3 regions of the Bacillus sp. Marseille-Q1617 genome follow, and region 2 is predicted to be linked to each of the others. Evidence: riboswitches for the same ligand, from Rfam matches in the RefSeq annotation. Region 2 holds a riboswitch; each other region holds the start of a gene.
The links. A riboswitch is a leader RNA that binds a small molecule or an ion and turns the genes downstream of it on or off. The one in region 2 is predicted to bind cobalamin.
Positions count from the first base shown of each region.

Region 1: it holds a riboswitch for cobalamin, as region 2 does, so the genes downstream of both, HWX64_RS05155 (acyl-CoA thioesterase) here and HWX64_RS07045 (ribonucleoside-diphosphate reductase subunit alpha) in region 2, are expected to answer to the same signal.
Region 3: it holds a riboswitch for cobalamin, as region 2 does, so the genes downstream of both, HWX64_RS20930 (ABC transporter substrate-binding protein) here and HWX64_RS07045 (ribonucleoside-diphosphate reductase subunit alpha) in region 2, are expected to answer to the same signal.

Region 1 is NZ_CAHJXM010000001.1:1,045,012-1,047,334, forward strand. It holds gene HWX64_RS05150 (SLC13 family permease) at 1-285, shown strand, start outside; gene HWX64_RS05155 (acyl-CoA thioesterase) at 368-841, opposite strand; cobalamin riboswitch at 985-1,182, opposite strand; gene HWX64_RS05160 (flotillin family protein) at 1,379-2,323, shown strand, end outside.
Region 2 is NZ_CAHJXM010000001.1:1,405,787-1,408,109, reverse strand. It holds gene HWX64_RS07045 (ribonucleoside-diphosphate reductase subunit alpha) at 1-1,047, opposite strand, end outside; cobalamin riboswitch at 1,230-1,412, opposite strand; gene HWX64_RS07040 (SurA N-terminal domain-containing protein) at 2,144-2,323, shown strand, end outside.
Region 3 is NZ_CAHJXM010000003.1:715,097-717,419, forward strand. It holds gene msrA (peptide-methionine (S)-S-oxide reductase MsrA) at 1-270, opposite strand, end outside; cobalamin riboswitch at 446-643, shown strand; gene HWX64_RS20930 (ABC transporter substrate-binding protein) at 886-1,827, shown strand; gene HWX64_RS20935 (iron ABC transporter permease) at 1,790-2,323, shown strand, end outside.

The sequences.
Region 1 (2,323 bases), 360 kb from region 2:
AGTTTGGTCCGAATTGTCTTTGTGAATATTTTAGGTTTTTTGACAATCATGCTCCCCCTTAGTATTACGATTGGAAACACGATACCGGAATTATCGCCTATGCAAATTGCCATGCCGGTGTTTCTTGCATGCGTACCGGGCTTTTTTCTTGTTACGCAATCGCCTGTACACTTGATTAGCTATACGTATGGCTATTTTACAGATAAGGACTTATTGCGAGTAGGTCTGGCAGCATCCGTTTCATGGATAGCAGTTATTATAGGCTCAGTATTTTTTTATTGGTAGGACAATAAAAAGGTATCAAATACACTTCTTTACTTTCACAAAATTAAAAAGGTATGAACAGTTGCCTGTTCATACCCCCTTCCTATTTAATCAGCGCCCGATTCTTCCGATGCACTTTCCGCAGAACCGCCGTGTTGAATAATCTCTTTTCTTCTTCCGTTTCCGGAATCACTTTGGGTACTGGCTTTGGCTTCCCGTCTTCATCCACTGCAACCATGGTAAGGAATGATTCTGTCGTCAAAGTCTTGATACCCGTCAGTAGATTGGTAGAGTACACTTTCACATACACCTCCATGGAAGTCCTGCCCGTGGAAGTGACAATCGCTTCGAGGCTCAGCGCGTCCCCGACAGTTGCAGAAGAAAGAAAATCAACTGAATCGATCGAAGCGGTGACCACCACCGAACTGGAATGTTTCATGGCTGAAAGAGCAGCGATTTCATCGATGAAAGCTAATACCTTTCCACCGAAGATTGTTTGCATGTGATTGGTGTCAGGCGGCAATACCAATTTTGTCTGGATCGTACGTGAGCGTTCAACTGGATAAGCTTGTTCCATCTTCTCATCTCCTCATAAGCTTGAAATAAAAAATGCATCTCCTTTAATAGAAGATGCAGCTATTCCAAGCGAACAATCAGGATCCAATGAAACCTCGTTTGTCGTCTCATAAAGCGCAACACCCTCCTATCTCCCGTAGGAACTCTGTGTTCTTCCCGATTGGCAGGTCTCCTGGCTCAGCTTCGTCGACTTCTTATCCCTTCCCGTTCCCCCCGGGGAAACAGTGGGCTTCATAAGAATTCTCAGCCTTACAGTGGCGGGACCGCGCTGGATTTTCACCAGCTTCCCTTTTAAGAAGAGAGTCAACCGACATCCTCTTCACCAATGAGCAATAATGAAATTGTGAACGCTTTTATTCTACCATATTCGACGTCTCTCGGACTCTACTATGTCAATAAAAAGGAAAAAACCTGATGTTTTCCCATTTTTATGAAACCTTTAAAGGCTGTTATCCGTAGATAGTCATATCACCATTATAAAAGCAGAAAAACTTTACTGCTTAAATAACATAACAGGGGGTAGGTAAGTATGGGTTCATTGACTGCTATTGGAGTGATCATGTTCCTAATTCCTGTATTGATCGTAGCAGCAATTGCGGGAATCGCGTATTATTTTTGGATGAGATTCCGCTACCGCACGGCAAGGTCGAATCAGGCTTTGATCATCACGGGTCCGAAACTCGGGGATCCAGAGAAAGAGACGAATATTTTCACCGACCAGGAAGGACGTTCCATGAAGATCATCAGGGGTGGAGGTTATCGTCTGAGACGATTCCAAACGTCAACGCCCGTTAATCTGACTTCTTTCCAATTGAAGCTGTCGACTCCGCGTGTCTATACAAACGGCGGGGTGCCGATCGTGGCTGATGCGGTCGCGATGGTCAAGGTGGCTGACACGTTAAACGGGATTGCCAATTATGCGGAGCAGTTCCTTGGTAAAGACCAAAAAGAGATTGAAGATGAAATCATTGAGGTATTAGGAAGTAATCTGCGTGCCATTTTATCAAAAATGACCGTGGAGGACATCAACAGCAATCGGGAGAAGTTCAACGCCGACGTATCGGAGATCGCGCAGAAGCAGCTGGATCTTATGGGCTTCAAAATTACTTCCCTCGGCTTGACGGATATCCGTGATGCTGATGAAGAGAATGGATACTTAAAGAACCTTGGACGTCCCCGCATCGCGGAAGTCCGCAAGCAGGCAGAAATCGCCGAGGCTAACACTGAACGTGAGACGCGGATTCACCGTGCTCAGACGGATCAGGAAGCGAAGGAAGAAGAGTATAAGCGTCAAATTTCCATCGCCGAGTCCAAAAAGGAAAAGGACATCAAGGATGCAGCCTTCAAAGAAGAAACAGAGCGTGCGCGGGCGAAATCAGAGCAATCGTACGAATTGGAAAAAGCAAAGCTGTCCAAAGAAGTAAAAGAAGAAGAATTGACGCTTCAATTCCTTGAGCGCGAACGGGCAGTTAAGCTCGAGGCT
Region 2 (2,323 bases):
ATCTCTTTCTTCAACCGCTTCCATAAATAAATCAGGAAGGCAGACACCTGTAAACAAATCATGGGTACGCTGCCGTTCATCTCCATTGTTCAACCGAACGTCCAGGAAAGAATGAATATCTTTGTGCCAGACATCGAGGTAAACCGCAATTGCGCCTTGACGCTGACCGAGCTGGTCCACGGACACAGCGGTATTATTTAATTGCTTCATCCACGGAATGACCCCCGAGCCCACACCTTTAAAGCCTTTGATGTCACTCCCCCTGCTCCGGACTTTGCCTAAGTAGATACCAAGGCCCCCGCCGTTTTTACTCAGGGTCGAAACATCCGTATTGCTGTCAAAGATGCACCTCAAATCATCCTCCACAGTATCGATGAAGCAGCTGGAGAGCTGTCCGTAGCTTTTACCTGCGTTCGCTAATGTAGGTGTGGCAACGGTCATATACAGATTGGACAGGGCCCAGTAAGCTTCTTTAATCAACGAGAGCCTTTGCCCTTTGGGTTCATCCATCATGAGGGTCATCGCAATCACCATAAACCTCTCCTGAGGGAGTTCATATACTCTTCCTTCATGTGACTTCGTTAGATAGCGCTCAGCAAGTGTAACAATTCCAATATAGGTAAACAGCTTGTCTTTAGAAGGATCCAAAAGGGACTCCAAATGCTGGATTTCTTCCAGGGTGTATTCAGCCAGTAAGCGTGGATTATATAACTTCTTCTGGACAAGATTTTGTATCAAATCAAAAAATGAGCGGTATGGATTTGCAGGATCAAGTCCCCTGGATTGACTGCTGGAGCGATAAAGCCTTTCTAAGTACAGACATGCAGCAGCATAAGTCCATTGTGGTTCTTCTGCTGAAATTCTTTCGACAGCGGACAAGATCATTTGGTGATAAAGCTGTTCCACTGAGAATTCCTTTTTCACTTGAAGAAGCCCTTCCACTTTCTCTTCAAATCCATCCATGTCCAATTCGGGGAAATCCAACTTTAGCTTCCCGCATAGCTGCCTGGCCAGTTCAGATGTTTTCTCTGTTTCAATCAATTTCATATCTCCATTCCTCCCGGATCTGTTCAATTCATTCGTACTATACAAGCTGCGGGAGAGGATATAAAAAAAGCCCATCCTCTAAATTGGACGGGCTTAAATGAATAACGATGATATGATATAACAGACGTATGTATTGATATCTATTATTCTATCCTCGCATATCCTCCCAATTCCCGAAGAAGATCATACGTAATAACTACGGCAGGTCTCCTGACTCGTGCTTCAACCTACTTTAAGGCCTTCCCATCTTTATTAAGATAGTGGCAATTCCTTATTTCGTCACACTTACAGTTGCGGGGACAGTTCTGGAATTTCACCAGATTCCCTATTAAGTCTAAATAGACACCGTACTTATAGATTTAATTGAACTAATCAATATATAGTTATGAATTTACTCATAAAACACAAAGTATTGTGTTCCCATTCATCATAATTTAATTCCTATGATTTTTCAAGCAGAAATCATTGCGTCACTTAAAAGCAAATATGCTTATAATTATCTTTTTCATCAAAAATCCGCGAACACCTTTGAATCGGAAGACTAAAACAGAGGTAAAGCGAGATTACATTGAAATTTGTTGTTTGAGACCGGGAAGCAGAAATCCTATAATCCTATTAGAAGGTTGTTTGACAGTATTCTTTGGTCCCCAATATTTGACGGGCTGTTTACACCGGAAGAATTCGGATGTGAACAGCCCCCTTTTTTTGAATGAATGGCGATGCTGGGGGATAAAATAAACGAATCTAGTGTTTCAGGGTGATTACAATATGATTAAATGAGTCAAAAAGGTTTATTTATTCATAAGAATCATATACAATGCGCATTAAGTGATTTTTTAATTAGCAGTTTTCATTATGATTGCTGATACAAACGACATTGTTAATACAGAGTGGATTGTAGCAGAAGGCATTTGACTCCGATGGGATATAGAGGAAAAGTCGAGATCCCGCAGGCGGAACGCCGAGTAGGCTCGAGTTCCTCCCCGCGGAAAGCAAGTGTCTGCAGCGGAAAGGAGCGGTCATCGTTTACTTGCCCTAATAGCAATCTAATAGAAAGCATCCTAATTATATCGCCTTTGAAAGGAGAAAATGATACATGAAAAAATTAATGAGCGCTTTATTGATAACAATTATGACGATTGCCTTAGCCGCTTGCGGAAATGGAGAAGAGGCAAAAAAGCAATCCGAAGATAAACCAAAAACAGAAGAGAAAAGTAAAGAACAACAAGATCAGGCAAAGCAAATGGAAGAAATGCAAAAGAAAATGGATAAACAA
Region 3 (2,323 bases), on a different contig from region 2:
GAATTGCCCGCCATCATCTGTCGGGTCGATTTGCGGCCAATAAAGGTCCAAGAGGCTTTCATATGGGAAGATGGAAGGGTCAAATGTAATCTGTACCACTTCATAATGCCCGCTCTGTCCTTCTTTTACTTCTTTATAAGTAGGATGATCAACGTGTCCTCCTGAATATCCGGAAACGACATCAACGATGCCGGGTAATTCGTCAAAAGGTTTTACCATGCACCAGAAACATCCTCCGGCAAAGGTAGCGAGTTCAAATTCTTTTTTCATTTCTATGAAACCTCCTGCAGCTTTTTTGCTGCTGTAATGTGGTAAAGGTATATCAGAATGAACAAATTTTATCATTTTCATTGACGGTTTGACAATCAAAAAAATGTCTAGATTATATAAAAATGTATTTACCTGAACGCAGACGCTCCTGTATAATTCATGTGAACGGAAAATTACATAGTTGAATGATCGGGTGAAGCGGAGTATGTTTTCATATTCCTGCGCTTCTTAAAAGGGAAGTTGGTGCAACTCCAACGCGGTCCCGCCACTGTAAATGGGAGCAAGCTGCAATAAGCCACTGTACATAGGTACGGGAAGGGGCAGCAAGCAATGACCATGAGCCAGGAGACCTGCCTGACATCTTTGACACTGGTACTACGCGGATGGGAAAGTGTAACATGCATGCATGTTTTTTTACATGATGGTCCTAAATGCATATTACACAGCATCGCCTTTTCGGGGATGTTTTTTTATTTGTCTCTTTTTTGCACTTTTTCGAAAGTCAAAAGGGGATTTTGATCGATGCCCGTTCGAATCCACTACCTGCCGGATAAGGAAAAGAATGCAGCGATCTTGATAAAAGCGGTTAATATCACGAGGAAAGAAGGAAAAAAAATGAAAAAGATTAGTAGTCTGATTATTATTTTAATGCTGTCAGTATTATTCACAGCTGCTTGTGGCAATGATTCTGACAACCAAAAGGCCGGGGAAGGTACTGAAGAGAAATCAGTTGACCAATCCATTCATGTGAAGGATGCTTTAGGTGATGAAATAACTTTGGAATCAAAGCCCGAACGAATCATTTCGTTAATTCCGAGTAATACGGAAATACTATTTGAACTGGGTCTTGGTGGAGAAGTCGTGGGAGTGACAGATTTCGATAACTATCCCGAGGAAGCTGCTGCAAAAGAGAAAATCGGAGGTATGGAATTCAATGTCGAGAAAATCATCAGCCTCGATCCAGATCTCGTACTTGCGCATGAGTCGACTGCTGTGAGCGCGAAAGAAGGATTAAATCAATTGCGCGACTCGGGAATCAGCGTATTCGTCGTTAAGGATACACAGAAAATAGATGAAGTATACACAATCATAGAGAATATTGGAAAGCTTACAGATACGGAAAAGAAAGCGGAAAAGCTGGTATCTGGCATGAAAAAAGATCTTCAAGAACTTAAATCAAAAGCAGAGGAAGTTGAGCAGAAGAGGAAGGTGTACGTGGAAGTGGCTCCTGCACCGGATATTTACTCAACAGGAAACAATACCTTTATCAATGAGATGCTTGAATTGATCAATGCAGAGAATGCGCTGAAAGATCAGGAAGGGTGGATCGCCGTCAATCAAGAAGAGGTCATCGCAGCGAATCCTGATGTCATTATTACCACGTACGGTGATAACGAACAGATCATGACCCGGGACGGCTGGCAGGATATCAACGCAGTCAAAAATGAACACGTTTATGATGTGCACACTGATCTCGTGACCCGTACCGGTCCTAGATTGGTAGAAGGAGTAGAGGAAATTGCCAAGTCTGTTTATCCGGAGATATTTACAGAATAGAATATGGATCATCTATCTGCTGGCATTAAGTATTCTTATCCTGTCGCTATTGATCGGGATATCGATTGGAACTGTAAAGGTTCCCATCATTGATATCCTTAAGATCATCAGTGCCGAAATGTTTGGGGACGGCTCAGCGGAGACCGTCGACCCCATGCATTCAAACATTGTATTTTCCATTCGCTTACCACGAGTTTTATTAGCTTTACTAGTGGGGAGCTCCTTAGCGGTAGCGGGGGCTTCCTTTCAAGGGTTATTAAGAAATCCCCTTGCCGATCCATATACCCTGGGAATGTCTTCAGGGGCATCGGTGGGTGCAGTTGTGACTTTATTCTTCAATATCAGCCTGCCGTTTCTGGGGTTGTTCACGCTGCCGGTCATCAGTATCCTGGGTTCATTGCTGACTGTATTTCTAGTATTGACGTTTGCAAGGAAGGTAGACCGCACGATGAAGGTAGAAACCATCATACTGACAGGAATTATTTTCAGCTCATTT